Regions from separate parts of the Pantoea jilinensis genome, predicted to be linked through region 1. Evidence: riboswitches for the same ligand, from Rfam matches in the RefSeq annotation. Region 1 holds a riboswitch; each other region holds the start of a gene.
The links. Region 1 has a riboswitch for thiamine pyrophosphate ahead of thiC (phosphomethylpyrimidine synthase ThiC). Riboswitches for the same ligand answer to the same signal wherever they lie in the genome.
Positions count from the first base shown of each region.

Region 2: linked by a shared signal. The riboswitch ahead of tenA (TenA family protein) and the one ahead of thiC (phosphomethylpyrimidine synthase ThiC) in region 1 are both predicted to bind thiamine pyrophosphate.
Region 3: linked by a shared signal. The riboswitch ahead of thiB (thiamine ABC transporter substrate binding subunit) and the one ahead of thiC (phosphomethylpyrimidine synthase ThiC) in region 1 are both predicted to bind thiamine pyrophosphate.

Region 1 is NZ_CP077746.1:3,830,210-3,840,328, forward strand. Features, by position in the region: gene KTJ90_RS18030 (YjaG family protein) at 1-281, opposite strand, end outside; gene nfi (deoxyribonuclease V) at 345-1,013, opposite strand; gene hemE (uroporphyrinogen decarboxylase) at 1,016-2,083, opposite strand; gene nudC (NAD(+) diphosphatase) at 2,124-2,894, opposite strand; gene KTJ90_RS18050 (Rsd/AlgQ family anti-sigma factor) at 2,984-3,490, shown strand; TPP riboswitch at 3,644-3,744, shown strand; gene thiC (phosphomethylpyrimidine synthase ThiC) at 3,832-5,754, shown strand; gene thiE (beta/alpha barrel domain-containing protein) at 5,757-6,383, shown strand; gene KTJ90_RS18065 (aminotransferase-like domain-containing protein) at 6,577-8,031, opposite strand; gene KTJ90_RS18070 (DUF1127 domain-containing protein) at 8,206-8,388, shown strand; gene rpoC (DNA-directed RNA polymerase subunit beta') at 8,443-10,119, opposite strand, start outside.
Region 2 is NZ_CP077748.1:104,518-114,636, reverse strand. Features, by position in the region: gene ascF (PTS cellobiose/arbutin/salicin transporter subunit IIBC) at 142-1,590, shown strand; gene KTJ90_RS20000 (6-phospho-beta-glucosidase) at 1,626-3,056, shown strand; TPP riboswitch at 3,162-3,264, shown strand; gene tenA (TenA family protein) at 3,333-4,034, shown strand; gene KTJ90_RS19990 (ABC transporter ATP-binding protein) at 4,031-4,771, shown strand; gene KTJ90_RS19985 (ABC transporter permease) at 4,768-5,523, shown strand; gene KTJ90_RS19980 (ABC transporter substrate-binding protein) at 5,547-6,482, shown strand; gene KTJ90_RS19975 (sensor domain-containing phosphodiesterase) at 6,516-8,288, opposite strand; gene KTJ90_RS19970 (FAD-dependent oxidoreductase) at 8,440-9,666, opposite strand; gene KTJ90_RS19965 (YicS family protein) at 9,830-10,119, shown strand, end outside.
Region 3 is NZ_CP077746.1:3,385,528-3,395,646, forward strand. Features, by position in the region: gene leuA (2-isopropylmalate synthase) at 1-1,136, shown strand, start outside; gene leuB (3-isopropylmalate dehydrogenase) at 1,139-2,230, shown strand; gene leuC (3-isopropylmalate dehydratase large subunit) at 2,235-3,641, shown strand; gene leuD (3-isopropylmalate dehydratase small subunit) at 3,645-4,250, shown strand; gene KTJ90_RS16035 (MFS transporter) at 4,290-5,468, opposite strand; gene sgrR (HTH-type transcriptional regulator SgrR) at 5,722-7,383, shown strand; TPP riboswitch at 7,419-7,521, shown strand; gene thiB (thiamine ABC transporter substrate binding subunit) at 7,568-8,554, shown strand; gene thiP (thiamine/thiamine pyrophosphate ABC transporter permease ThiP) at 8,530-10,119, shown strand, end outside.

The sequences.
Region 1 (10,119 bases):
ATAGCCGGGTAAACGCCGTAAACGTCAAACGCATCGCCATCCGGAATGGCAGCTTCGAGCTTTTCCAGCTGGCTGTCGAAGTTAATCTTCGCATCTTTGACCGTCAGGTTTTCCCAGATCAGATCAAGAATGCGACGATAGAGCGCCGGATCGGCAAATTCAGTCTGCTCGCAGAACGCCCGATAGTTGGGATACATGCGCTCGCACAGGCAGGCCATAAACGTAAGGTGCTGCCAGCTTTCCAGCTTCGCCAGACGCAGATGAACGGGATTTTGTAACATAAAGGTGGCTCTTATTCGTTTCGCTGGCCGCAGTGTAACTGCAAAACCGCAGCACAAACAGTGTTAAAGCGCGTTTTGCCAGCGCTGGAAAGCGGTTCTGTTCGAGGCAACCGCATCGGCCCAGCGGGTCGGTTCCGGCAACCGGTAACCGCGCGTACAGTTTTCGACCCACTGCAGCGCAGTATTCAGGCTGACGCGATGACCCGTGGCGACAAACAACGGATTACAACGCAGCTTGCTGCGCCATACCCAGCCAATTTGCTCACCTTTGTCGATCAGCGGCTGCCGGCTCCCGGGCTGCGCGTCCAGATCGTCAAAACGACCGCACAAACGGCTTTTCGCAACGCCAATCGTCGGCACATCCACCAGCAGGCCAAAATGCGATGCGACGCCCAGTCGTCTTGGATGCGAAATACCGTGCCCATCCACAAACAGCAGGTCCGGCTTTTGTTCCAGCATCTGCCAGGCGGCCATCAGTGCCGGATACTCGCGGAATGAGAGAAAGCCCGGAATGTAGGGCATGGTGGTCTCAACGCGCGCGATACGATGCTCCACCAGCGTTAGCGAGGGATACTCCAGTATCACCATCGCCGCCCGCGTTACGGTGCCTTCCTGCTCAAATCCAACGTCCGCCCCGCCGATAAAACGGGGCGGCAGCACATCAAAGTCATCCTCACGCACTACCTCAGCGGCGCGTTGTAACTGCTCAGCGCGGAGTGCGGCAATGTCCATAATTACTCCTGATGCCAGGGACGTGATAAACGATGCACCGCTTCAACAAAGACACCCGCATTTTCAGGTGGTACATCCTGATGAATGCCGTGACCCAGATTGAAGACATGCCCGGTACCCGAGCCAAAACGTTCCAGGATGCCGGCCACTTCCTGTTCAATACGCTCCGGTGCCGCATAGAGCATTGAAGGATCCATGTTGCCCTGTAGCGCAACTTTGTCGCCCACGCGACGGCGGGCGTCGTCAATATCGGTGGTCCAGTCGAGACCCAGCGCATCACAACCGGTGGCTGCCATCGCTTCCAGCCACTGCCCGCCGCCTTTGGTGAAGAGCGTCACCGGCACGCGGCGACCGTCATTTTCACGCAGCAGGCCATCAACAATTTTATGCATGTAGTGAAGTGAGAACTCGCGATAATCACGACCGGTCAGCACGCCGCCCCAGGTATCAAACACCATGACAGACTGCGCACCGGCGCGGATCTGAGCATTGAGGTAGAGGATGACGCTGTCGGCCAGCTTATCCAGCATCGCGTGCAGCGTAGCCGGATCGGCATACATCATCTTTTTGATTTTGGTAAACGCCTTGCTGCTGCCACCTTCCACCATGTAGGTGGCCAGCGTCCATGGACTGCCTGAGAAGCCAATCAGCGGCAGATCGCCGTTCAGGTTCTTACGGATGGTGCGGACCGCATTCATCACGTAGCCCAGTTCCATTTCTGGATCGGGTACCGGTAAACGCTCAACGTCAGCGCGACAGGTCACAGGGTTAGAGAAACGCGGGCCTTCGCCGGTTTCAAAGTAGAGACCCAGTCCCATCGCATCAGGAATGGTCAGGATGTCACTGAAGAGGATAGCGGCATCCAGCGGATAACGGCGCAGCGGCTGCAGGGTGACTTCGCAGGCCAGCTCGGCGTTTTTGCATAGCGACATAAAGTCACCCGCCTGGGCGCGTGTCGCTTTGTACTCCGGCAAATAGCGACCGGCTTGTCGCATCATCCATACCGGCGTGACATCAACTGGCTGGCGTAACAGGGCACGCAAATAACGATCGTTCTTCAGTTCACTCATCTCAACACTCTCTCAATAACAGGCGTGTAGTGTAGCACTTTCACGCTTCGGCGCGGCACAGGGCGACAGTATCTTCAATCAGACGACGCGCCACGGTGCCGGGAGGTGGCAGCAACGGCAGGTCATCAAAACGGAACCAGGCCGCATCCAGCAGTTCTTTGCCGTCGTGTTGCAGATCGCCGCTGTCATACTCTGCCATAAATGCTGTCATCAGCGATTGCGGGAAGGGCCACGGCTGGGAGGTCACGTAACGGACATTTTTGACGCGGATATTGCTCTCTTCCATCACTTCACGGGCCACGGCCTGCTCCAGTGTCTCACCGACTTCGACAAACCCCGCCAGCACGGTATAGACCTTATTGCGATGGCGGGCATGGTTCGCCAGCAGGATTTCATCGCCGCGACGGATCGCCACAATAATGCAGGGTGCAATCTGCGGATAGTAACGCTCGCGGCAATGGCTGCAGAGACAGGCAAATTCATGTTTGCTGTGATGCATTTCATGGCCGCAATAGCCGCACCAGCGATGAGAACGGTAGAATTCCGCCAGCTGAACACCGCGACCCACCAGCTGAAACAGCGCTGCATCCTGATCGATTAGCTGACGGACTGAGAACATATCGGCAGAACGCGGTTCACAAATCAGCCAGACTTTTTCGCCCTGCCACTCACCGATGGTCCGGGCCTTACTGCCAGTTAAACCAAATTTTTCGGCGTTTCCGTGGGGTAAATCACCTTGTGGCAACCAAATTTTCTGTTCATGGCTGACAATCCACCATCCAGCGTCTACGCTTGAGATTTCGCATTGCATTTATTTCGTCATCCTTAGCGTCAAATCGCACGCTGAAGCCCTGATGTTAAGTGTGTAGATAAACAACTATAACTCACATGGAGTTAGATATGCTTAACCAGTTAGACGTCCTGGCTGAACGCGTAGGTGGCAGTAATGAACTGGTCGATTCGTGGCTTGAAGCCCGTCGTCAGCTACTGGTGACCTATTATCACCTGGTGGGTCTTAAACCTAATAAAGAGGCGCTGACGCGTCTGGATGAACAGGCGCTCGACAACTTTTGTCATGGCCTGGTCGATTATCTTTCTGCGGGTCACTTCAGTATCTATGAACGCGTGATCAGTGAAATGAGTGGCGACAGCCCGATGATCGCTGCCGCGCAGATCTATCCCCCGCTGGAAGCCAATACGGAACGTCTGATGCAGCTCTATGACGGCCACCTTCAGCAGGCGATTGATGACGAAAACTGCATGACCTTCCAGCAGGCGTTGTCCGAAGTGGGCGAAGTGCTGGAAGCCCGGTTTACACTTGAAGATAAGCTGATTCAGCTGGCATGGGACAACAAGCTCGTCCCCCCGCCAGTGGCGAATGACAGCCAAATCGCCCGCCCGGCCTGATTATCGCCGTCGGGAAAGGGGTTGAGATTATCTTCCAGCCCTTTTATGCTAAACAGGTTCTGCGGAGCGCTTTCCAATGAACCTTTTTTATTTGTGCTTTGAAATTTAAGCTTTTTACGCCGGAGTCTGTTACAGGACGCCAGTGCAAAAAGTAGCTTCTTGTCGGAGTGCCCAGTTGGGCTGAGACCGTTAATTCGGGATCCGCGGAACCTGATCAGGTTAGAACCTGCGAAGGGAACAAGAGTAAATATTCTCTGTATGTCAGCACGCTTACGCTGTCTATACGGTTACTCCTTCCGAACTCCGGACAAGCATCGTTCCCTCTTAACAGGAAGATTGCTATGTCTGACCCAAAAATGACCCGTCGTGAACAGCGTGCCCAGGCGCAGGAATTTATCGATTCTCTGCAAAGCGGCAGTGCCTTTCCCCAGTCCCGTCGCATCTGGATTACCGGCAGCCGGGAGGATATTCGCGTACCCATGCGTGAAATTACCCTGAGCCCGACCCACACTGGCGGTAGCAAAGAACAGCCTCTCTATGAGCAAAATGAAGCGGTGCCGGTCTATGACACGGCAGGCGCTTATGGTGATCCCGCGGCAGAGATTGATGTGCATCGTGGCCTGGAAAAGCTGCGCGCGCGCTGGATTACTGAACGCGGCGACAGCGAACTTCTTGAACAGAACAGCTCAGGCTATACCCAACAGCGACTGGCTGATGAGGGGCTGGATCATCTGCGCTTCGATCACCTTCCGACACCGCGCCGTGCCCGTGCCGGGCGCCGCGTCACGCAGCTGCACTATGCCCGCCAGGGGATCATCACCCCGGAGATGGAGTTTATCGCTCTGCGCGAAAACATGGGGCGCGAGCGAATCCGCAGTGAGGTGCTGCTGCAACAGCATCCGGGTCACAGCTTTGGTGCGCATCTGCCCGCCCGCATCACCCCCGAGTTTGTGCGTCAGGAAGTTGCTGCCGGACGCGCTATCATCCCGGCGAATATCAATCACCCTGAATCAGAGCCCATGATCATAGGCCGCAACTTTCTGGTTAAGGTTAACGCCAACATCGGTAATTCGGCGGTGACCTCTTCCATTGAAGAAGAAGTGGAAAAGCTGGTCTGGTCAACTCGCTGGGGTGCCGATACGGTGATGGATCTCTCTACCGGTCGTTATATTCATGAAACGCGCGAATGGATTTTGCGCAACAGCCCGGTGCCTATTGGTACGGTGCCGATCTATCAGGCGCTGGAAAAAGTGAATGGCGTGGCGGAGGCGCTGAACTGGGAAATATTCCGGGACACGCTGCTTGAACAGGCGGAACAGGGCGTCGATTACTTCACTATCCACGCGGGCGTGCTACTGCGTTATGTCCCGATGACGGCGAAACGTCTGACCGGCATCGTCTCGCGGGGCGGATCGATCATGGCGAAGTGGTGCCTGTCCCATCATCAGGAGAGTTTCCTCTATCAGCACTTCCGTGAGATCTGTGAAATCTGTGCGGCGTACGATGTCTCCCTGTCGCTGGGCGATGGCCTGCGTCCGGGTTCGATTCAGGATGCCAACGATGAAGCGCAGTTTGCCGAACTGCGTACCCTGGGTGAACTGACCCGTATTGCCTGGGAATATGATGTTCAGGTAATGATTGAAGGTCCGGGCCACGTGCCGATGCATATGATCCGCCGCAACATGACGGAACAGCTCGAGCTGTGCGATGAAGCCCCCTTCTACACCCTCGGTCCGCTGACCACCGATATCGCGCCCGGCTATGACCATTTCACCTCGGGTATCGGTGCCGCCATGATTGGCTGGTTTGGTTGTGCGATGCTGTGTTATGTCACACCTAAAGAGCATCTGGGTCTGCCCAACAAAGAGGATGTGAAACAGGGATTGATCACCTACAAAATCGCGGCGCATGCCGCCGATCTGGCCAAAGGCCACCCCGCTGCGCAGATCCGTGATAACGCCATGTCCAAAGCGCGCTTTGAATTCCGCTGGGAAGATCAATTCAATCTGGCGCTGGATCCCCACACGGCGCGTGCTATGCATGACGAAACCCTGCCGCAGGAGTCAGGAAAGGTGGCTCATTTCTGCTCGATGTGTGGCCCTAAATTCTGCTCAATGAAAATTTCTCAGGAGGTGCGCGAGTTTGCAGCACGCCAGGATGCGCGTGCCGAGCCGGTTGAAGTGGGCATGGCGCAGATGTCAGACCGTTTTCGCAGCCACGGCGGTGAGCTTTATCACCCTGCCGATGCCATTAAGGAGGAGTAACGATGCCCGCATTCCCTGCTACCGCCCCGCGCCTGGGGCTTTATCCGGTGGTTGATAGCCCCGAGTGGATTGAACGCCTGCTGGAGATGGGCGTTCGCACGCTGCAGCTGCGCATTAAGGATCAGCCCGATGCGATCGCTGAGCCCGCTATTGCCCATGCGATTGCACTGGGAAAACGCTATGACGCACGCCTGTTTATCAATGACTACTGGCAGCTGGCAATTAAACATCAGGCTTATGGCATACATCTGGGGCAGGAGGATATGGATGTGGCCGATCTTGCCCGCATTCATCAGGCCGGATTGCGTCTGGGGCTCTCCACCCATGACGACGCGGAGCTGGATCGCGCGCTGGCAACCCAGCCCTCTTACATCGCACTTGGGCATATTTTCCCGACGCAGACTAAAGAGATGCCTTCTGCGCCGCAGGGCATTGAGCAGCTGAAGCGACATCTGGCACGCCTGACGCATATTCCCACTGTGGCGATTGGCGGTATCTCGATTGCGCGAGCACCTGAGGTACTGGCAACCGGCGTTGGGAGTATTGCGGTAGTGAGTGCGATTACTCAGGCAGATGACTGGCGTGAAGCAACCCGGACATTGATGGCGCTGGCAGAACCTGGCCATTAAGGATTTGTGGAAGCTGTACCACATAGCCGCTGCAAAACGGGTAATGCCCGCATTCTTCCGGGAAAGCAGCGCGCAAACGTGAGGGTTGCCGCTGGCGTGCTGTGAGCCAAAACCTTAATGTGGCATCCGTCAGGTTAAGGTTAACTGACCAGGGCCGGTTCCCTCCTCTTGCCGGCCCTGCTTCTTCTTTCCTCTATACGATAGCAGAGGCTGAAGTCTGCGGCTCATGCTGACACGAGAGCATAGCGCGTTCGACAGCCGCACCCACCCGCGCCAGCGCCTGTTCAGTTTGCTCGTTTATTGGCAGCCCGTAATTTAAGCGCAGGCAGTTGCGATATTTGCCCGAGGCCGAAAAGAGTGAGCCTGCGGCAATCTGAATTTTTGATTCGCGCAGTTCCCGGTTAAGCAGGACCGCATCAAATGCTTCCGGGAGTTCAATCCACATCAGAAAACCGCCCTGAGGACGGGAAACGCAGATGCCACAGGGAAAGTAGTGGCGCACCCAGCAGCTAAAGGTTTCATAGTTACGATGATAGATTTGCCGCATCCGCCGTAGATGCAGCTGATAATGGCCCTGGCGGATAAACTCCGCAACCGCATGCTGAGGCTGCGTGGCGGTGGAGCCTGTGACGATATATTTCATGTGCAGCACGCGGTCGCGATAGCGTCCTGGTGCAACCCAGCCGACACGTAAACCGGGCGCCAGCGTTTTAGAAAAAGAGCTGCACAGCAGAACCCGGCCATCGAGATCCAGCGCTTTAATAGTAGGTGGGCGCGGGTATTCCCAGGCTAACTCACCATAAACATCATCTTCGATTACCGCCGCATCAAACCGCTGCGCCAGCGCCAGCAATGCCCGCTTACGCTGTTCAGGCATGATGAATCCCAACGGATTATTGCAGTTCGGCACAACAACGACTGCTTTAATCGGCCATTGATCAAAGGCCAGTTCCAGCGCTTCCAGACTGATGCCGGTGACCGCATCTGTTGGGATCTCAATGGCACGAATGCCAAAGCCGCGCAGGGTTTGCATGATGCCGTGAAACGACGGTGACTCAACGGCAATGATATCGCCCGGCTCGCAGACAGCCCGAACGGCGACCGATAACGCCTCATGGCAGCCGGTGGTAATAACAATGTCATCGGCGGTGAGCTGGCAGCCGCTGTCTATTGCCAGCCGTGCAACCTGTTGTCGCAGCGCGAGAACACCATAGAGGTTGTCATAATTCAGCAGCGCCATGTCCTGCTTCTGCGCCTGACGGCTGAATGCTTTCCACAGCGGCTTAAGCGTCGGCTGAGTCACATCCGGCATGCCGCTGCCCAGCTGCAACACATCATCCTCCAGTCGGCTGTTAATCAGCTCCAGCACCGCATCCCACTGCGTCACCTCAACCGGCCGCTGTGCAGGACGGGTCAGCGCAGGCATCGGGGGTGTTGCTTTGCGCGAGGCGACAAAATAGCCGGAGCGAGACTGCGGCGTGATCATCTGCTTCTCTTCCAGCAGATGATAAGCCTGCTGTACGGTGCTGATACTGACGCCATGTTCGGCACTCAGACTGCGTACCGAAGGCAGGCGCTCACCACTGCGATATAAACCCTGTTCAATGCGCTGAGCCAGCAGTGTGGCCAGATGTTCATATCGCGTCATTGTATTTCCTCTGTCTCAGATGATGAGCATTAACCAGTACAGTTATGCTTCTTTTTTACCATTCAGATCACGACAACCGCAATCTGTATGTTAAAAAAAGGTGATTTTTGCGTCTGTATCATACAGAGCGATGCGATGAAAATGGTCCTCAGATACTTCACTGAGGGCACTATCATGGGATACGACGAGAATCGCGCAGCTAAACCCTTTACAGGCACACCTTACCAGCTGGTTCGTTTCATGTGGCGTAGTTATAAACGCTGGCAACTACGGCGTGAAACCCGCGTCATCCTGTCGAAACTGAGTGACAGTCAGTTGAAAGACATTGGTCTCAGGCGCAACGACTGGAATGCCTGAATGACAGACAAAAAAAACCCTGCCGAGGCAGGGTTTTTATCAGGCAAAGAACGATTAATCGTTTTTGTTGCCGCCGAGACCGGCGTTCAACAGTTCAGCCAGGCTGGCTGAGGCTTCATCCGCAGTAACCTGCGGTGCAACCGGCACTTCACCTGCCGCTTTACGGCGCATACGATCCTGATGGTACGCATAACCGGTACCGGCCGGAATCAGACGACCCACGATGACGTTCTCTTTCAGGCCGCGCAGTTCGTCGCGCTTGCCTGCAACTGCTGCTTCGGTCAGGACACGTGTCGTCTCCTGGAACGATGCTGCAGAGATGAACGATTCGGTAGCCAGTGACGCTTTGGTAATACCCAACAGGTCACGCATGAAGGTTGCGCCAACTTTTCCGTTCGCTTCCAGATCACGGTTAGAGATCTTGATGCGAGAGAATTCAGCCTGCTCACCTTCCAGGAAGTCTGCACTTCCTGCGCTCACGATGGTTGCTTTACGCAGCATCTGACGAACGATGACTTCGATGTGCTTATCGTTAATCTTAACGCCCTGCAGACGGTAAACTTCCTGCACTTCGTTAGTGATGTAACGGGTCACCGCATGCACGCCACGCAAGCGCAGGATGTCATGTGGAGACTCTGGGCCATCGGAAACCACGTCACCGCGCTCAACACGTTCACCTTCGAACACGTTCAGCTGACGCCATTTCGGAATCATCTCTTCGTACGGCTCGCTACCATCCAGCGGGGTAATGACCAGACGACGCTTACCTTTGGTCTCTTTACCGAAGGAGATGATGCCGCTGATCTCTGCCAGAATAGCGGGCTCTTTCGGACGACGCGCTTCGAACAGGTCAGCAACGCGTGGCAGACCACCGGTAATATCTTTGGTACCGCCAGATTCCTGCGGAACACGCGCTAACGTGTCACCGGCACTGATCTTAACGCCATCTTCCAGCTGAACAATCGCTTTACCTGGCAGGAAGTACTGAGCCGGCATATCGGTGCCCGGGATCAGAACGTCGTTGCCGTTGGCATCAACAATTTTCAGCGCAGGACGCAGATCTTTACCGCCCGCAGTACGTTCAGCACTGTCCAGAACCACCAGCGAAGAGAGACCGGTTAAGTCATCTGTCTGACGGGTAATGGTCTGGCCATCAACCATGTCAGTGAAGCGAATGAAACCGCCCACTTCGGTGATGACTGGCATGGTATGCGGATCCCAGTTTGCAACGGTTTCGCCCGCGGCAACCTGCTCACCATCACCTTTCGCCATGGTAGAACCATAAGGAACTTTATAGCTCTCTTTGGTACGACCAAATTCGTCGATCATTTTCAGTTCAACGTTACGCGAGGTGATCACCAGCTTGCCTGCCGAGTTCGTTACGGACTTGGCGTTGGTCAGCTTGATGGTACCTTTGTTCTTCACCTGAATGCTGGATTCAGCAGCCGCACGTGATGCCGCACCACCGATGTGGAACGTACGCATCGTCAGCTGTGTACCTGGCTCACCGATGGACTGTGCTGCGATAACACCGATCGCTTCACCTTTGTTGATGATGTGACCACGTGCCAGGTCGCGACCGTAGCAATGCGCACACACACCAAAGTCGGTTTCACAACCTACAACAGAGCGGACTTTCAGGCTGTCAACTGAGTTCAGTTCCAGCACATCACACCAGTGCTCATCGAGCAGCGTGTTGCGTGGGACCAGAATGTCAGCAGTGCCCGGCTT
Region 2 (10,119 bases), on a different replicon from region 1:
ATAGAAATCTGCCCGATTTATACTCTTGTCGCCGAACGTAAAGACCTTCATGATTTTGTGAAACCGGTTTCCTATTTGTCTGCTTGCAGGCATTAAAAACATAAAAATTTTGACCGATTTACCCTACAGAGAAGAGCGATCATGCCCATGAACTATGCCGAGGTGTCACGCGCCATTGTCGATGCGCTTGGCGGCCTCACCAATATCGAAGCCGTCACTCACTGCATGACCCGCCTGCGTTTTGTCCTGAAGGATCAAACACAGGTCGACTATCCACGTCTTAAAGCCATCACAGGTGTCATGGGCGTGGTACACAACGATACCCAGTACCAGGTGATCATCGGGAATAACGTATCGCAGGCTTACCAGGCGGTGCTGGAACTGGGATCGCCCGGCGCAGCTTCGACTGTGCCGGTGAAACGCAAAATTACCCTGAGAAGTATTGGCGCAGGCATTCTGGATGCGCTGGTGGGCACCATGTCGCCATTGATCCCAGCCATTATTGGTGGGTCCATGGTGAAACTGCTGGCGATGATTCTTGATATGGCGGGCGTGTTTGAAAAAGGTTCATCAACGCTGGTGATCCTCAACGTCATTGGCGACGGGGCATTCTTCTTCCTGCCGATCATGGTTGCCGCCTCAGCGGCGCTGAAGTTCAAAACTAATATGTCGCTGGCGATTGCCATTGCCGGCGTTCTGGTCCATCCCAATTTTGTTGAGCTGATGGCAAAAGCGGCGCAGGGCCAGCCGGTCGAGTTCGCTTTCATTCCGGTCACCGCGGTGAAATATACCTATACGGTGATCCCGGCGCTGGTGATGACGTGGATCCTGTCACACATTGAGCGAGGCGTGGATCGCATCACCCCTGCGGTCACTAAAAACTTCCTGAAACCGATGCTGATTGTGCTGATTGCAGCACCCATTGCGATTGTGCTGATTGGCCCGATTGGTATCTGGATCGGCAGCGGCATCTCCGCGCTGGTCTACACCGTGCATGGTTATCTTGGCTGGCTTTCTGTTGCGATTATGGGCGCTATCTGGCCGCTGCTGGTGATGACCGGTATGCACCGGGTTTTCACACCAACCATTATCCAGACCATTGCCGAAACCGGCAAAGAAGGCATGGTGATGCCGTCAGAGATCGGCGCCAATCTGTCGCTGGGCGGATCGTCGCTGGCGGTGGCGTTCCGCACTAAAAACCGTGAACTGCGCCAGACCGCACTGGCGGCAGCGGCATCAGCCATTATCGCAGGGATTTCAGAACCGGCGCTGTATGGCGTTGCAGTGCGCCTGAAACGCCCACTGATCGCCTGTCTGATCAGTGGTTTTATCTGTGGCGCGGTTGCGGGCATTGGCGGGCTGGCCAGCCACTCTATGGCCTCACCCGGCCTCTTTACCAGCGTACAGTTCTTCGATCCCACCAATCCCATGAGTATTGTCTGGGTCGGTGCGGTCATGGTGCTCTCGGTGGTGTTGTCATTCGTGCTGACGCTACTGTTAGGCTTCGAGGATATTCCTGAGACAGAACCCGAAAGCGCTGCGCAACCTGCGCCTGCTACCGAACGCGCTAACGCGATCAATAGCCATTAGGAAAAGGGTCAGGCTGACCCAAAAAAGAGGATTGCATGTCTGATTCAAGGTTCCCGCAAGGGTTTTTATGGGGCGGCGCGCTGGCCGCTAACCAGAGTGAAGGTGGTTTTCGTGAGGGCGGAAAGGGCTTAACCACCGTCGATATGATCCCCCATGGCCCAAACCGGATGCCGGTTAAACTGGGTCTGGAAAAACGTTTTGCCCTGCGTGACGACGAGTTCTACCCCAGTCATGACGCTATCGATTTCTATCACCGCTATCCGGAAGATATTGCGCTGATGGCCGAAATGGGGTTCAGCGTGTTCCGCACCTCAATTGCCTGGAGCCGGCTCTATCCTAACGGTGACGAACTGACGCCTAATCCGGAAGGCATTGCGTTTTATCGTGCGGTCTTCGAAGAGTGCCGGAAATACAATATCGAACCGCTGGTCACGCTTTGCCATTTTGATGTCCCGATGCATCTGGTCACGGAATATGGCTCATGGCGCAATCGCAAAATGGTCGATTTTTTTGCCCGTTACGCACGAAGCTGTTTCGAGGCGTTTGATGGACTGGTGAAATACTGGCTGACCTTCAACGAGATCAATATCCTGCTGCACAGTCCGTTTTCCGGGGCTGGCCTGGTCTTTGAACCCGGCGAGAATAGAGACCAGGTAAAATATCAGGCGGCACATCATGAACTGGTTGCCAGCGCGCTGGTTACGCGAATCGCGCATGAAGTGAATCCGGTCAATCAGGTCGGCTGCATGCTGGCCGGCGGCAATTTCTATCCCTGGTCGAGCAAACCGGAAGATGTCTGGGCTGCACTGGAGAAAGACCGCGAAAACCTCTTTTTTATAGATGTACAGGCGCGCGGTGCCTATCCGGCTTACGCTGCCCGCGTGTTCCGTGAAAAAGGTGTGACGCTGGAGATCGCTGACGGTGATGCCGACATTCTGAAAAACAGCGTCGATTTTGTCTCATTCAGTTACTACGCCTCACGCTGCGCGTCGGCAGAGATGAACGAGCAGAACAGTAGCGCCGCCAACGTGGTGAAATCCCTGACTAATCCCCATGTGCCACGCAGTGACTGGGGCTGGGGCATCGATCCGCTGGGGTTACGTATCACGATGAACATGATGTATGACCGCTATCAGAAGCCTCTCTTCCTGGTGGAGAATGGCCTGGGCGCACGCGATGAAGTCGACGCGAATGGCGAGATTAATGACGATTACCGCATCAGCTATCTGCGTGAACATATCCGCGCGATGGGCGACGCCATTGAAGATGGCGTGCCGGTGATGGGTTATACCAGCTGGGGCTGTATCGATCTGGTTGCCGCCTCGACCGGCGAAATGAGCAAGCGCTACGGTTTCGTCTACGTAGACCGCGACGATCTGGGTAACGGCACGCTGGCGCGTACGCGAAAAAAATCATTCTGGTGGTATAAGAAAGTGATTGCCAGTAATGGCGCAGATCTTGAGTGACACTGTCACTTAAAAAGCACATCTGAATGTACTGTTGCTTAGCAGACGTGCCTGAGCATAACACTGACGCATGCGTTGTACTCAGGCACTAATTATCGTATAACGAATGTCTCCGAGGGGTGTCCTGTCATGGGCTGAGATGGCGAAAGCCGAACCCTTTGAACCTGATCTGGGTCATGCCAGCGAAGGGACGGGTCGGCAGATTTTCTGTCACATTTCCTGCACTATCCCCTGTTCCAGACCGTATGCCCGGATCTCCCTTTTAATGGAGATCCCATGTCACATCCGCTTTTCGAGACCGGTTTCTATGGTCGTCTGCGCCAGCAGGCGGGCACGCAATGGCACGCCTATGTAAGGCACGATTTTGTGCAGCAACTCGGTCAGGGTACGCTGCCTCCTGCCGCCTTCCGTCACTATCTCACCCAGGATTATCTCTTCCTGCTCCACTTCGCCCGTGCCTGGGGTCTGCTGATCAGCAAACTCTCTGAGCCTGACGCTCTACGACGCGCTACGGCATCACTTAACGCGATTATCGGTGAACTGCCGCTGCACCTCGCTTACTGCCAGCAATGGGGCATCAGCGAGGCAACAATGGCACGTGAACCCGAAGCAGCGGAAACGCTCAATTACACCCGTTATGTGCTGGATGCCGGTCACACCGGCGATGCACTGGAGCTCATAACGGCGCTGATGCCCTGTGTTGCCGGTTACGCTGAAATCGGCCTGACTTTGCTGGATGATCCTGCGACGCGCATTGAGGGCAACCCTTACGCCGAATGGATTGAAAATTACGGCGATGAAGCCTATCTGGCCGGGGTAGGCTCGTCACTGATACTTTTTGAAACGCTGGCTCAGCAGCGCGCCGGAGAACAACGTTTTGATCGGCTGGCGGAGATTTTCACCACTGCGACCCGGCTGGAAGCGGCATTCTGGCAGATGGGGATAGATCACGCTGCCTATCTTCGGGTCAGACCATGAGCCAGCTGTGCAATGCCACACCGCCAGGTATTTCAGTTCGCCAGCTCAGCCTTACGCTGGGTCAGCAACAACTTTTCAGTCAGCTTGATCTGGAGATCGCCGGGGGTAAATTTACGGCGTTACTGGGTGCCAGCGGTGCAGGCAAAAGCAGCCTGATGCGTGTCATTGCCGGTCTTACGCCACCCAGTTCGGGACAGATTAGCGGCAGCGATGGCCTTCCGCTGACCGGACGCATCGCCTGGATGGGGCAACAGGATTTGCTCTATCCGTGGCTGACGATTGAGCAAAATGTCTGCCTGGCCAGTCGGCTGAAAGGCGAGAAAGCCGATCGCGACTGGGCGCAGTATCTGCTGGCAAGGGTTGGGCTGAGCCAGAGCGCCCGCGCGCGCCCCGCTATACTCTCCGGCGGGATGCGTCAGCGCGCTGCGCTGGCCCGCACTCTCTACACGCGTCAGCCTGTTGTGTTAATGGATGAGCCATTCTCCGCGCTGGATGCATTGACCCGTCATGAGATTCAGATGCTGGCGGCGGAGGTGCTGGTCGGTCACACGGTGCTGCTGATCACCCACGATGCCGCCGAAGCCTGTCGTCTCAGTCATCACCTGCTGGTGATCGGTGCGGCGGGAATCGAAGCCTCTCCACCACTACAGGGCCTGCCGCCAAGGGCAGCCGATGACGCCGGCTTAATACGAAGTCAGGCCGCACTGTTGAAACAGCTAAGCGGAATAGCCAGATGAGCACACGTTTCGTCCGTTTGCGTCGTGGAATTACGCTGTTTGCCGGTCTGATTGCAGCATGGTGGCTGGCCACGCTGACCTGCATTCCCGCCTTTCTGCTGCCCTCGCCCGCTGCAGTCGCTATTGCGCTGTGGCAGAACGCTGACTATCTCAGCTATCACACTCTGATTACCCTGACCGAGATCCTCAGCGGCATGGCGCTCGGCGTGCTGCTGGGTGGTGTGCTGGCGCTTGGCATGACCTATTCACCGTGGTTACAGCGCTGGATGATGCCGCTGGTGATCACCAGCCAGGCGATTCCGGTATTTGCGCTGGCTCCGCTGCTGGTTCTCTGGTTTGGCTTTGGCATGAGCGCCAAAGTCGCGATGGCCGTGCTGGTGATCTTCTTCCCGGTAACCTCCAGCTTTTTTGATGGCCTGCGCCGCGTTACGCCCGGCTACCTTGACCTGGCTCGCACTATGGGCGCTTCCCCTTCAGCACAACTGCGCCATGTCAGGCTGCCAGCGGCGCTGCCTGCGCTGGGTTCAGGGTTACGGATGGCGGCGGCCGTCGCGCCGATAGGGGCAATTATCGGCGAATGGGTCGGCTCAGCGGAAGGGCTGGGTTTCGTGATGCTGAATGCCAATGCCCGGATGCAGAGCGACCTCTGTTTCGCTGCCCTGTTCATTCTGGTGCTGATGACCCTCGCCCTGTGGCTGACTATCGATCGCCTGCTGCGCCGCCTGATTAGCTGGGCTCCTGAGACAATTTGATGACCCTTAAAATGAGAAATCCCATGACTAAACTGCCCCTGTTAACCCTGCTCTTCAGCGCCACCTTAACCACTCAGGTTCAGGCGATGGAAAAACTGACGCTGGTACTCGACTGGTATATCAATCCCGATCACGCGCCAATTATGGTGGCGCAGCAGACCGGCGCGTTTGCCGCTGAAGGACTGGAGGTAAATATCGTGCCGCCTTCCGATCCGGCCCTGCCGCCACGTCTGGTCGCGGCAAAGCAGGCGGACTTAGCCATTACCTATCAGCCTCAGCTGCATTTCTTCGCCGATCAGGGATTGCCACTGATGCGGGTCGGCACGTTGATTGACACGCCACTGAACACACTGATGACGTTAGACAAAACGGTAAAAAAACCGGCGGATTTAAAAGGTAAACGCATCGGCTATTCAGTGAGTGGTATTGAACAGGCGACGCTGGCGACCATGCTGGCCCATGACGGCGTCAAAGCCGATCAGGTCAAATTGATTAACGTTAATTTTCAGCTCACCAGTGCCCTGATGACCGGCCAGGTAGATGCGGTTATCGGCGGCTATCGCAATATTGAAGCGCTGGAGTTGAAACTTGCCGGCAAAGAACCCGTGGTGCTTAACGTCGAGGATTATGGTGTTCCCGCTTATGACGAGCTGATTATCGTCGCCAACCGTGACGAGGCGCACTCGGAGAAGATTCAGAAGTTTCTGCGGGCATTGAAGAAGGGAAATGCGGAGCTGCAGGCGCATCCTGAGGAGAACTGGCTGATCTTTGCCCGCGAGCATCCTGAGCTGAATACACCGCTAAACCATCAGGCATGGCGTGCCACGCTGCCGCTGTTCGCCGCCGATCCGGCAAAACTGGATCGTGCACGCTATCAGGCTTATGAGCAATTTCTGTTTGATAACAAGCTGATTAAAGGCATCACGCCGGTTCAGCGCTACGCTATCGGCAGTGAGTGATAAGCGCCCGCAGCGAGCGCTGCGGGCAGGTTATTAATGAGACTTCTGAAACAACCAGTGTTCAATGTCACTGGCGGGCAGAGGTTTTGAGAAGAAGTAACCCTGAATCTGATCGCAACCGTAGGTTTTCAGTAATCCCAGCGTCGCTTCCGTTTCGACGCCTTCAGCCAGCACGGTATAATTCAGCTCTTTCAGCATCTGGATAATGCATCTGACGATGATTTTCGATGCGTCATCCTCACCCATACGCGAGATCAGTGACCGGTCAATTTTAATCACATCCAGCGGGATATCCTGCAAATAGCTAATGTTGCTGTAACCGGTGCCGAAATCATCCAGTGAGATCACAAAACCGTGAGATTTCAGCGCTTCCAGCCCTTTTATCGCCACATCACTTTTGGTGATCAGTTCATTCTCCAGACACTCAATGCCCAGGATAGCGTTAGGCAACTGAGCGGCCGCGAGTTTAGCCACCAGCTCATCGGCAAAATCGGGCCTGGCGAAATCGCGCTCACTGACGTTGATTGAGACCGGAATCAGATCATATTCGCGATTCCAGCGCGCCAGTTGTTCAACGGTGTGATCGATAACCCAGTTGGTCAGATCGGAAATCAGGTTGGTTTTACCCGCTAACGGAATAAATTCGGATGGAAAGAGCTCACCTCGCTCAGGATGATTCCAGCGAATCAGCGCCTCCAGCCCGACCGTCTTACCAGTTCTGAGGCACACTTTAGGCTGCCAGGCCAGATAGAGCTCTTCATCTTTATTCAGCGCCTGAGCCAGATCGTTCATGATCATAAAATCATCGGTGCGCCGCGAGTCGTAACTCTCGTCAAACGACATTGCATTGATGTTTTCATCAATGGCCTCATGCAGCGCGCTCACGGCCTGACGTATGGTTTCATTCGCATTCATCTGGCCCGGAACAAACTCTGTTTCGCCAGTAAAGACATTCAGATCGAGCGTAATATTTTCCGCCAGGTCGGCCTTCATGCCTTTAAACAGGTCGGGCATATTGTGTGCTGTAAACCGATCCGAATAGGGCTGAACGATGGCGAAACGGCCAGGTGCAAACGAATAGAGTGTTTCATTCTCCGGCAGATTGAGCCGGTTTGCGACATCCTGCGCCATCTGCTTCAGGAGTTTTTCCATCGGCGCAACGCCTACCGCGCGCGTAAGTTCATAAGCGCGAATGATATCGAGACAGTCGATAAGAATCAGGCGAAAACGGCTATGAGGCGCGGTCAGGGTTAGCTGATGAATATCACGAATCAGGCGGGGACGATTCGGCAGATGCGTAATAACGTCGGCAAAACCCGCGTTATTCCAGGCATCCAGAAAAGAGGAAACCAGCGTAGCCAGTGAGCGCAGCGTGACGAGTTTGTCATCCGCAAAGGGATGTGGCTGCGTATCAGTTACACAGAGTGTGCCCAGCACGGCACCGTCGAGGTTCTGCAGCGAAACGCCGGCATAAAAGCGAATATGCGGGTCGCCTTTAACAAACGGGTGAGTAACAAAGCGCTCATCCAGTAAAGTGTCATACACGACCAGGTGCCCTTCACCATCAATAACATGGCGGCAGAGAGACTCATCGCGGGTCGATTGCTTAAGATCAAAGTTACGTGAGGCTTTAATATACTGATTGTGGTCGTCAACAATCGAAATGAAACTGCCTGAAATACCCAGCACCTGGCTGGCGAGATTAACAAATCTCTCCAGCACTTTGTCCCGTGCTTCATCTGGCGACAAAAGTGCCTTAATTGCACTAAGACGTTTTACGTCGCTGCCGTTTTGCTCGTTATGCACTGAAACCTCTCTTATGCAGGCGCAAAAATCGAAATAATTTAGCTTACAAATGCTCAATTAACGCCCAATTATCAGATAAATAACGGCTCAATCTGACAGTACTTTCACAGCGAAACAGTGTCGCACGATATATGATCGCTGTCGAAACCATTTAACGCTCTTCTTTCACGCGCGCAACCTGTGGCGACTCCGGTCTGAAGCCAAGACCAATCAGGCGTCCCAGCACGAAACGCAAGAATGGCAGGCGACGGATAATCGCAGGAATCTTGCTACTGCCCGAGGGTTTTCTATTTGCTTTGTTGCGACTCATTTTAATCTGAAGAAACTGCGTGGCGACGGTAGGGAACTGACGTCGTTTCTGCACATTTTCCAGATCGCGCAGTTGCAGTTCACCCCGCTTCAGGGATTCCGTCAGGAGGTTGGCCGTCGCAACTGCATCCTGAATCGCCAGATTTACACCCACCCCGCCAATTGGCGACATGGCATGAGCCGCATCACCAATACAGAGCACGCCGGGTCTGGCCCACTTATCCAGCCGGTCAATACGTATCGACAGCAGCTTAAACGCCTCCCAGCTCTCGATTTCTGCCATGCGCGTCGCTTCAAAAGGTGATAGTGCCACAACCTCTGCTTTAAACGCGTCGAGTCCGGCAGCCTGTTTCGCTTCAAACTCTCCTTTCGGAATGGTCAGCCCGCACTGCCAGTAATCACCGCGATCGATAACGATAAAGTTCTGACGGGGTCCTTTATGTCCCATCCCAATGTCGGGATCCTGTGGCTGCTTACTTAAGCGGAACCATATAACATCGCGCGCTGCGCCAAATTCCTGTCCCGTCAGCCCGGCCGCTTCGCGCACACGGGAATGGCGGCCATCGGCACCGACCACCAGTTTACATGTGATATGCAGCTGCTGATTCCCACGAGAAGCCGTCACGCCACTGACCGTGCCATTCTCATATTTCAGCGACTCAAACGACGTTGATTGCAGCAGACTGAAGCCGGGATAGCGGATGCTCTGTTCTGCCATGTAGTTCAGGAAATCCCACTGAGGCATAAAGGCAATAAAGCGACACTGAACCGGCAAACGTGAGAAATCAGCCATTGTAATGCTCTGTCCTGCTATCTCCGCCTCCAGCTTTTCAGCACGCTGATGCGGTAGCCTCAGGAAAGCGTCCAGGAGTTCGAGCTGATGCATAATTTCCAGCGTCGAGGGGTGGATGGTATCACCACGAAAATCGTGCAGAAAATCGGCGTGCTTTTCGATCACTATGACACGCAGTCCCGCGCGGGCAAAAAGATAGCCCAGCATTAATCCCGCAGGACCACCACCCACAATACAGCAGTCAGTGGTGAGAATTTCAGTGGAATGTGGCTGCATATCAGCTCCCTGTTGCGCCAGTATTGCTATGATTATTGCGTCAGCCGTGGCGATATGACCGCCACCGGTTGATGGTGCTGTGCTCAGACTAATCACTCAATGCGATTTATTCCAATCGAAGCTGCTGAACGGCCATTATTGATTCAGCAGTGAGGAGATCATCATGAACGTGATCCGCAATACACTTTTTATTCTGCCGCTGTTAAGCCCACTGGTTGTGGTCGCCGCGCCGTATGACACCCTGAAGTTTGCTCTGCGGCAGCAGCAAATAACGGATGATCTGCGCCAGAAGTGTCAGATATTGCCCGCCGTATCTGATGAAAAATTGCGGCAGACGTTTATCAACGATAAACAGAACATGGAACAGAATCAGGCAACATTAAAAGCAGCGGTGCAGGCCCTGAAAAATCATGACAATCCAGCCTATCGCGAACGCGTGGCACAAGTGGTTTG
Region 3 (10,119 bases), 440 kb from region 1:
GCGGCCGTACCCCGATTGATGACCTGTGCCGTATGGTGGAAGCCACGATTAACGCCGGTGCGACCACCATCAACATCCCGGATACCGTTGGTTACACCCTGCCAGGCGAATATGCGCACATTATCAGTGAACTGATGAACCGCGTTCCTAACATCGATAAAGCGATTATCTCTGTGCATACCCACGATGACCTGGGTATGGCATCCGGTAATGCCCTGGCTGCTGTCCAGGCAGGCGCGCGTCAGGTTGAGGGAACGATGAATGGCCTGGGAGAACGTGCTGGTAACTGTGCGCTGGAAGAGGTGATCATGGCGATTAAAACCCGCCAGCAGATCATGAACGTACACACCAATATCAATCATCAGGAAATTTACCGTACCAGCCAGATGGTCAGCCAGATCTGCAACATGCCGATCCCAGCGAATAAAGCCGTGGTCGGCTCCAATGCTTTCGCCCACTCTTCCGGTATTCATCAGGATGGCGTGCTGAAGAATCGCGAGAACTACGAAATCCTGACACCGGAATCGATCGGCTTACATAAAATTCAGCTCAATCTGACTTCTCGTTCCGGCCGTGCGGCGGTAAAACATCGTATGGAAGAGATGGGCTATGCCGAGCAGGATTACAATCTGGATACGCTGTATGACGCTTTCCTGAAGCTGGCCGACAAAAAGGGGCAGGTTTTCGATTACGACCTGGAAGCGCTGGCCTTCATCAACAAACAGAATGAAGAGCCGGAGCATTTCCAGCTGCACGAATTTAACGTCCAGACCGGTTCCAGCATGACTGCCACAGCCTCGGTTAATCTGGGTTGCGGCGATGTTGCTAAATCTGATGCGGCTACCGGTAACGGCCCGGTTGACGCGGTTTACCAGGCGATTAACCGCATTACCCAGTTTGACGCTGAGCTGGTTAACTACAAACTGACCGCTAAAGGCCACGGCGAGAATGCGCTGGGCCAGGTCGATATTGTCGTAAGCTACAACGGCCGCAAATTCCACGGAATTGGTCTGGCGACCGATATTGTGGAGTCCTCCGCTAAAGCGATGGTCAACGCCCTGAACAATATCTGGCGTGCCCGTCAGGTTGAACAAGAATTGCAGCGCAAATTTAAAGACCAGAAGGAAACCGTATAACCATGTCCAGTTCATCTCATATCGCAGTTTTACCCGGTGATGGTATCGGCCCGGAAGTGATGGCGCAGGCGATGAAGGTGCTTGATGCCATTCGTCAGCGCTTTGATATGCAGATCACTACTCAGGAATATGCGGTCGGCGGCATCGCTATCGATCAGCATGGAGAGCCTCTGCCACCGGCAACGGTTGCAGGCTGCGAGCAGGCCGACGCGATCCTGTTTGGTTCCGTTGGCGGTCCGAAGTGGGAGCACTTACCGCCCGCATCACAGCCGGAGCGCGGTGCGCTACTGCCGCTGCGCAAACATTTTAAGCTGTTCAGTAACCTGCGTCCGGCGGCGCTCTACAGCGGTCTGGAAGCATTTTGCCCGTTGCGCGCCGACATCGCAGCTAAAGGCTTCGACATTCTGTGCGTGCGTGAACTGACTGGCGGCATCTATTTTGGTCAGCCAAAAGGACGTGAAGGCAGCGGCCCGGAAGAACGTGCTTTTGATACCGAGGTCTATCACCGTTTCGAAATCGAGCGCATTGCCCGTATCGCGTTTGAATCGGCGCGCAAACGTCGCAACAAAGTCACCTCGGTTGATAAAGCTAACGTGCTGCAGACCTCGGTGATGTGGCGCGAAATCGTCAACGAAGTGGCTAAAGAGTACCCGGACGTGCAACTGAGCCACATCTACATCGACAACGCGACCATGCAATTGATCAAAGACCCGTCGCAGTTTGACGTGCTGCTCTGCTCCAACCTGTTTGGTGACATTCTGTCTGATGAGTGCGCCATGATCACCGGCTCGATGGGTATGCTGCCGTCAGCCAGCCTGAATGAAGCGGGCTTTGGCCTGTTCGAACCGGCGGGGGGGTCAGCGCAGGATATCGCCGGTCAGAATATTGCTAACCCGGTCGCCCAGATTCTGTCGCTGTCATTGCTGCTGCGTTACAGCCTGAATGCCGATGCGGCAGCCGACAGTATCGAACGCGCCATCAGTCGTGCACTGGAACAGGGCTACCGCACCAAAGATTTAGCCGGTGATGGCCCAGCGGTCAGCACAGATGAGATGGGCAGCATCATTGCCCGCTTTATCGCCGAGGAAAAATAAAAAAATGAAAACCTTATACCAGAAGTTATTTGATGCACATGTCGTCCATGAAACGCCAGAAGAAACCCCATTACTCTACATTGATCGCCATCTGATCCATGAAGTGACCTCGCCCCAGGCCTTTGATGGTCTGCGTGCGCACGGACGTAAAGTCCGTCAGCCGGGCAAAACCTTTGCCACCATGGATCACAACGTCTCCACGCAGACCAAAGACATTAATGCGTCAGGCGAGATGGCGCGTATTCAGATGCAGGAGCTGATGAAGAACTGCGCAGAGTTTGGCGTACAGCTCTATGACCTGAATCACCCGTTCCAGGGCATCGTCCACGTTATCGGCCCTGAGCAGGGTATGACGCTGCCGGGAATGACCATTGTCTGCGGCGACTCGCACACGGCGACGCACGGCGCCTTTGGCTCGCTGGCCTTTGGTATCGGCACCTCTGAGGTGGAACATGTGTTTGCAACGCAGACCCTGAAACAGGGTCGGGCGAAAACCATGAAGATTGAAGTGCTGGGCCAGGCATCCACCGGCATTACAGCAAAAGATATCGTGCTGGCGATCATCGGTAAAACCGGCAGCGCAGGCGGCACCGGCTATGTCGTGGAGTTCTGCGGCCCTGCGATTCAGGCGCTGAGCATGGAAGGTCGTATGACGCTGTGCAATATGGCGATTGAGATGGGGGCAAAAGCGGGCCTGGTGGCACCGGATGAGACCACTTTCAACTATCTGAAAGGTCGTCAGTTCTCGCCTCAGGGTGAGAAATGGGAGCAGGCAGTGGAATACTGGCGCACCCTGAAGTCTGACGCAGGCGCGAAGTATGATGCGGTGGTCACGCTGCATGCCGAAGAGATCGCACCGCAGGTCACCTGGGGCACCAACCCGGGTCAGGTGATTGCCGTTGATCAGGTGATCCCGAATCCGGCCTCGTTCGCCGATCCGGTTGAGCGCGCCTCAGCGGAAAAAGCGCTGGCCTACATGAACCTGCAACCGGGCATCAGACTGACCGATGTTGCGATTGATAAAGTGTTTATCGGCTCCTGCACCAACTCACGCATTGAAGATCTGCGTGCCGCCGCCGCCATTGCTAAAGGCCGTAAAGTCGCGCCTGGCGTGGTTGCCATGGTGGTGCCAGGTTCCGGCCCGGTAAAAGCGCAGGCTGAAGCGGAAGGTCTGGATAAAATCTTCCTGGAAGCGGGCTTTGAATGGCGTCTGCCAGGCTGCTCAATGTGTCTGGCGATGAACAATGATCGTCTGAATCCGGGCGAGCGTTGCGCATCGACCAGCAACCGTAACTTTGAAGGCCGTCAGGGCCGTGGTGGACGTACCCATCTGGTCAGCCCGGCGATGGCCGCGGCGGCTGCCGTGACCGGCCACTTTGCCGACATCCGTGAACTGACGACAGGAGCTTAAGTCATGGCGAATAAATTTACTCAGCATACCGGTATTGTTGCGCCGCTGGATGCCGCAAACGTCGACACGGACGCAATCATTCCTAAGCAGTTTTTGCAGAAGGTAACCCGCACCGGTTTCGGTCAGCACCTGTTCCATGACTGGCGCTTTGAAGATGACGCCGGTACGGTGCCGACGCCCGGTTTTGTGCTGAACAAGCCGGAGTTCAAAGGCACCAGCATTCTGCTGGCACGCGAGAACTTTGGCTGCGGCTCCTCACGTGAGCATGCCCCCTGGGCATTGACCGATTTCGGTTTTCACGTGGTGATTGCGCCGAGCTTCGCGGATATCTTTTATGGCAACAGCTTCAATAACCAGCTGCTGCCGGTGAAATTAAGCGAAGAGGAAGTGGATGAGCTGTTCAGACTGGTTGCAGCCCAGCCAGGCATCAGCTTCACAGTCGATCTGGAAGCACAGACGGTGACGGCAGGCGACAAAGTCTATTCGTTTGAACTCGATAGCTTCCGTCGCCACTGCATGATTAATGGCCTCGACAGCATCGGCCTGACGCTGCAGCATGAAGCGTCGATTTCGCAGTATGAGCAGAATCAGCCCGCCTTCCTGCGCTGATTGCGTTAAAGCAGGGCGACATCCCGTCGCCCTTCTTCTTTATACGTCGCGCACCCGCGCCGACATCACCAGCGCCGCTATCGCCAGCCCGAATGCCAGCCAGTAAACCGCCTCATGCCCAAGCCGCTCACTCAGTGTTCCCTGAATCACCCCAGCCAGAATCATGCCCGTTGAGATCGAATTGGTGAACATGGTGGTCGCCGCACCGGGTCGTCCTGGCATCAGATCCTGGAACCACAGCATCCCTATGCCAGCAATAATCCCGACAAACACCGCATTAAACAGCTGTAACACCATCAGCGAGGTGCGGGAGTTGAACAGCACCAGCCCCAGATAAAACAGGACGCCCGCAGCCACCGCGATCAGCATTAACCGCCGCTTGCCGATGCGACGCGCGTAATGGCCCGCCAGCAGCATCACCGGGATTTCCAGCCCGGCCGCCGTTCCCATCAGCAGACCGGCCAGTTTCTCCGGCAGACCCAGCGTTGTGCTGATATAGAGCGGCATATCAATGATATACATCGTGTTGCAGGTCCACATCGCCACCGAGGCGAGGAACAGCAAACGCACATCGCGATCGCGCCAGCCGCTCAACGGCAGCCCGCCGCTTTGCATCAGTGGCTGCGAACGTGGCACCGACGGCAGGGTAAACCAGACCAGAAGAATACACAGCAGAAACAGCACCGCGGCCACCATAAACAGCGTCACAAAGCCGTAGTTCAGCGCCAGCGCGAACGATAACGGCGGCCCAATCACCCACGCCAGCGACAGCTGCGCACGCATCACAGAACTGAACATCACTGCTTCACGCGCCGACTGATCGGCATACTCTCGTGCCAGCGCAAACAGCTGCGGCATAGAAACACTGGCCAGCGCTGACAGCAGTACACCCAGTGTCATCAGAGTCAGATAGTCGCGGGTAAAGGCAAACAGTAGCGCATTCACCAGCGCCATCAGGCAGCAGAAAAGAATGATATGACGACGATCGCCGACGCTGTCTGAGCGCTTTGCCACCAGCATACTCACTACGATACCGGCCACCGCATTAATGGTGAAAAACAGCCCGACCCAGAAGGGCCGCGCCTGTACCTCGCGCGTCAGAAACAGGCTGAGCGTCGGTGCCTGCAGAGCACCCGCGATGCCCAGCATGAACGAGGCGACCATAAAAGCGAGGTAAACCGGGTTGATGCGGCGCTGCCGCGATAACAGCGATTTCATTCGAAATCCCTTACAGAACAAACAGAGGGGAAAAAAGAAGGGTAGACGATACCGCGCAACATGAAAAAAGCCAGCAGAGATCATCTGCTGGCGGTGTAAATGCACCCTACTCAGAAAAGCACTCCGCTGAACAGCGAAGTGAGGGTCGAACGCCATTCACTGCTGAATGCCTCCCGCTCTTCCCATAGCGTAAAGTTTGCTCTTAAAATGGGGCAGGAAAAACAGAGCGCTTTTCACAGGGAGTTCCCCTTTTATGTCCTCATCACGTCTGAAGCAGCAGTTCATCCGCCTGTGGCAGAGCTGTCAGGGCCAGACGCAGGAGATTACGCTCAGCGAACTGGCTGATCTGCTGCACTGCTCGCGCCGCCATATGCGCAATCTGCTCAACCGGATGCAGGCCGCAGGCTGGCTGACCTGGCAGGCTGAAGCCGGACGCGGCAAGCGATCGCAGCTTATCTTCTGCTACACGGGCCTGGCCCTGCAGCAGCAGCGTGCCGAGGATTTGCTGGAACAGGATCGCATCGATCAGCTGGTCCAGCTGGTAGGCGATAAAAACCAGGTGCGGCAGATGATCAGCGCGCACCTGGGGCGCAGTTTCCGGCAGGGCAAGCATATCCTGCGGGTGCTCTACTATCGTCCGCTGCTCAACCTTTTGCCCGGCTCGCCGCTGCGGCGCTCGGAAACCCACATTGCCCGACAGATTTTCAACGGTCTGACGCGGATAAATGAGGAAAACGGGGAAATCGAACCCGATATTGCGCACCACTGGCAGCAGACGTCTCCACTTCACTGGCGCTTCTTCCTGCGTCCGGCGATTCGCTTCCATCACGGCAGAGAACTGGAGATGGAGGATGTGCTCGCCACGCTGGAGCGTCAGCGCCCCCATCCGCTCTTTTCCCATATTGCGCAAATCGACTCACCTGCCCCCTGGACGCTGGATATCCGTTTAAGCCAGCCCGACGAGGGCTTGCCCTGGCTGCTGGGCAGCGTCAGTGCGATGATCCTGCCGCGCGAATGGCCGACGCTGCACGACTTTGCTCGCCAGCCAGTTGGCACCGGTCCTTACCGGGTGATCCGCAATCAGGAGAGCCAGCTGAAGATCGAAGCGTTTGATGACTACTTCGGTTTTCGCGCGCTGATTGATGATGTCTCTATCTGGGTACTGCCCGACATCAGCGATGAGCTGGTCTATGCGGGTGTCCGTCTGCAGGGCGACAGCACCGATGAAGTTCAGGAGGAGAGCCGCCTTGAAGAAGGCTGCTACTATCTTTTGTTCGACCAGCGTTCAGAGCAGGGTCGAAACGAAGCGGTCCGGCGCTGGGTCAGCTACCTGTTTAACCCCATCGCCCTGCTCAATCACGCTGGTGTCGGCTATCAGCGCTACTGGTTTCCGGCGTATGGTCTGCTGCCACGCTGGCATCATCGCCGTGACCTGACGCCAGTAGAAAAACCGCCCGACTTAACCCATCTGACGCTGACCTGGTACAGCCAGCACGTGGAGCATGAAGGCATCGCGAATGCGCTACGTCCGCTGCTGGCAGAGCATGGCGTCACGCTGGAGACCCGTGAGATCAGCTACGAAAGCTGGTATCAGGGCGAAACGGAGAGTGATATCTGGTTGGGAAGCGTGAACTTTACCCTGCCGCTGAATTATTCGCTGTTCGCACAGCTTTATGAGATCCCGCTGCTGCATCACTGCCTTGCTATCGACTGGCACGGCGATGCGGCCCGCTGGCGCGAGAAAGCGCTGCCGCTGGCCGAATGGAGCAAACAGCTGGTCGACGAAGCCGGCCTGCATCCGCTGTTTCATCACTGGCTGTTGCTTGAAGGGCAGCGCAGTATGCGCGGCGTCCGGATGAATACGCTGGGCTGGTTTGATTTTAAATCGGCCTGGTTCGCCCCACCCGCGCTGTGACGCTTTCGCCCCGGCGCTGAAATGACTAGAATGTGACGTTCTCAACGGGGTGCGGCCTGCCACAAGCAAGCCGCTGAGAGAGACCCGTCGAACCTGATTCGGTTAATACCGACGTAGGGATTTGAGAGGCCTCTGTGCTCAGATCCTTTGCGACTCATCCCCTATTCTCCTGAAGGAGCGCAAAGTGTTAAACAAAGTTCTGCCGGTGCTGCTGTTACTCTCCGCCCCCGTTCTGGCGGCTAAGCCGGTTCTCACGGTCTACACCTACGACTCCTTCTCCGCCGACTGGGGCCCTGGCCCGGCGGTTAAAAAAGCCTTTGAAGCACAGTGCGACTGCGAGCTGAAATTCGTCACGCTGGAAGATGGCGTGTCGCTGCTGAACCGCGTGCGGATGGAAGGCAAAAACAGTAAAGCCGATGTGGTGCTGGGGCTGGATAACAATCTGGTGCAGGCCGCGCAGAAAACAGGTCTGTTTGCCGAAAGTCAGGTCGACACATCGACATTAAAACTGCCCGATGGCTGGCACAACACCACCTTCGTGCCGTTCGATTATGGCTACTTCGCGTTTGTCTATGACAAAACCCGGCTGAAAAATCCGCCAAAAAGCCTGAAAGAGCTGGTCGACAGCCCGGAGAAGTGGCGGGTGATCTACGAAGATCCCCGAACCAGCACGCCCGGCTTAGGTCTGCTGCTCTGGATGCAGAAAGTCTATGGCGATCAGGCTCCGCAGGCGTGGCAAAAGCTGGCGCAGAAAACCGTGACGGTCACCAAAGGCTGGAGTGAAGCCTATGGCCTGTTCCTCAAGGGCGAAGGCGATCTGGTGCTGAGCTACACCACCTCTCCGGCTTACCACATCATCGAAGAGAAGAAAGAGAATTACGCCGCTGCACCCTTTGCAGAGGGTCATTATCTGCAGGTCGAAGTTGCCGCGCAGCTAGCCAGCAGCAAACAGCCGGCGCTGGCACAGCAGTTTATGAAGTTTATGGTCTCACCTGACTTCCAGCGCACCATCCCCACCGGCAACTGGATGTATCCGGTGATTGATACGCCGCTGCCAGCAGGTTTCGCGGCGCTCAACGTGCCTTCCACCGCTCTGCAGTTCTCACCGGAAGAGGTGGCCAGCCAGCGTTCAGGCTGGATTAGCCAGTGGCAACGCGCCGTCAGCCGCTGATGCCGCGCTGGCTGATTCCCGGTTCGCTCGCCACGATATTGCTGACCATCGTGGCATTTATGGCGTTCGGTGCACTCTGGAGCGCCGCACCGGACACGGACTTACGTAGCGTGCTGCAGGATGACTACCTGCATCACGTTATCGCGTTCTCTTTCGGTCAGGCTCTGCTCTCCGCCCTGCTGTCACTGCTGCCTGCGGTGCCGCTGGCGCGGGCGCTCTATCGACGCCGTTTTCCGGGTCGTCTGTTGCTGCTGCGCCTGTGCGCCATGACGCTGGTGCTGCCGGTGCTGGTCGCGGTGTTCGGTCTGCTGACCGTCTATGGTCGCAATGGCTGGCTGGCGCAGTTGTGCCAGCTGGCAGGGATGGGTTATCACTTCTCCCCGTATGGTCTGCCAGGCATCTTGCTGGCGCACGTCTTCTTTAACCTGCCGCTGGCGACCCGCCTGATGCTGCAGGCGCTGGAGAGTATTCCGGCGGAACAGCGTCAGCTGGCGGCACAGCTCGACCTGCGCGGCTGGCATCATTTTCGTCTGCTGGAGTGGCCATGGCTGCGGCGTCAGCTGTTGCCGACCGGTGCGCTGATCTTCATGCTCTGTTTCGCCAGCTTTGCCACCGTACTGTCACTCGGCGGCGGTCCGCAGGCCACTACCATTGAGCTGGCGATCTTCCAGGCGCTGAGTTATGACTACGATCCCGGACGCGCAGCGCTACTGGCGCTCATCCAGCTCGGCTGCTGTCTGACGCTTGTGCTGCTCAGCCAGCGTTTCAGCAAGGCGATTCCCGCCGGAACCAGTCAGCTGAACGGCTGGCGTGATCCGCAGGATTCGCGTGGAGCACAGCTGATGGATGCGCTGCTGATTCTGCTGGCGCTGATGCTGCTGCTGCCCCCGCTGGCGGCGGTCATCGTCGATGGTCTGCACGGCGGACTGCGTGGCGCGCTGGCGCAGCCTGCACTGTGGCAGGCCACCTTGACGTCATTGCGTATCGCCATCGGTGCCGGTCTGATCTGTGTGGTGCTGACCATGATGCTGCTGTGGAGCAGTCGGGAACTGCGTCTGCGCCAGCGTCCGGCGGCGGCACAGTTGATCGACACCAGCGGCATGCTGATTCTGGCGATGCCAGGCATTGTGCTCGCCACCGGCTTTTTCCTGCTGTTCAATGCCACTATTGGCCTGCCTGATTCGGCAGAAGGGCTGGTGATCTTTACCAATGCGCTGATCGCCATTCCCTATGCGCTGAAAGTACTGGAAAACCCGATGCGGGATGTCGCAGAGCGTTACGGCAGGCTCTGCGATTCGCTGGATATCCACGGCTGGAACCGGCTGCGGCTGATCGAGCTGCGGGCGCTGAAACGTCCGCTTGCCCAGGCGCTGGCCTTTGCCTGCGTACTGTCGATTGGTGATTTCGGCGTGGTGGCACTGTTTGGCAACGCTGACTTCCGCACACTGCCGTTCTACCTTTATCAGCAGATTGGTGCCTATCGCGGCGCAGATGGCGCGGTCACCGCCCTGCTATTACTGCTGCTCTGCTTATTGCTGTTCACGCTAATGGAAAAATTACCAGGC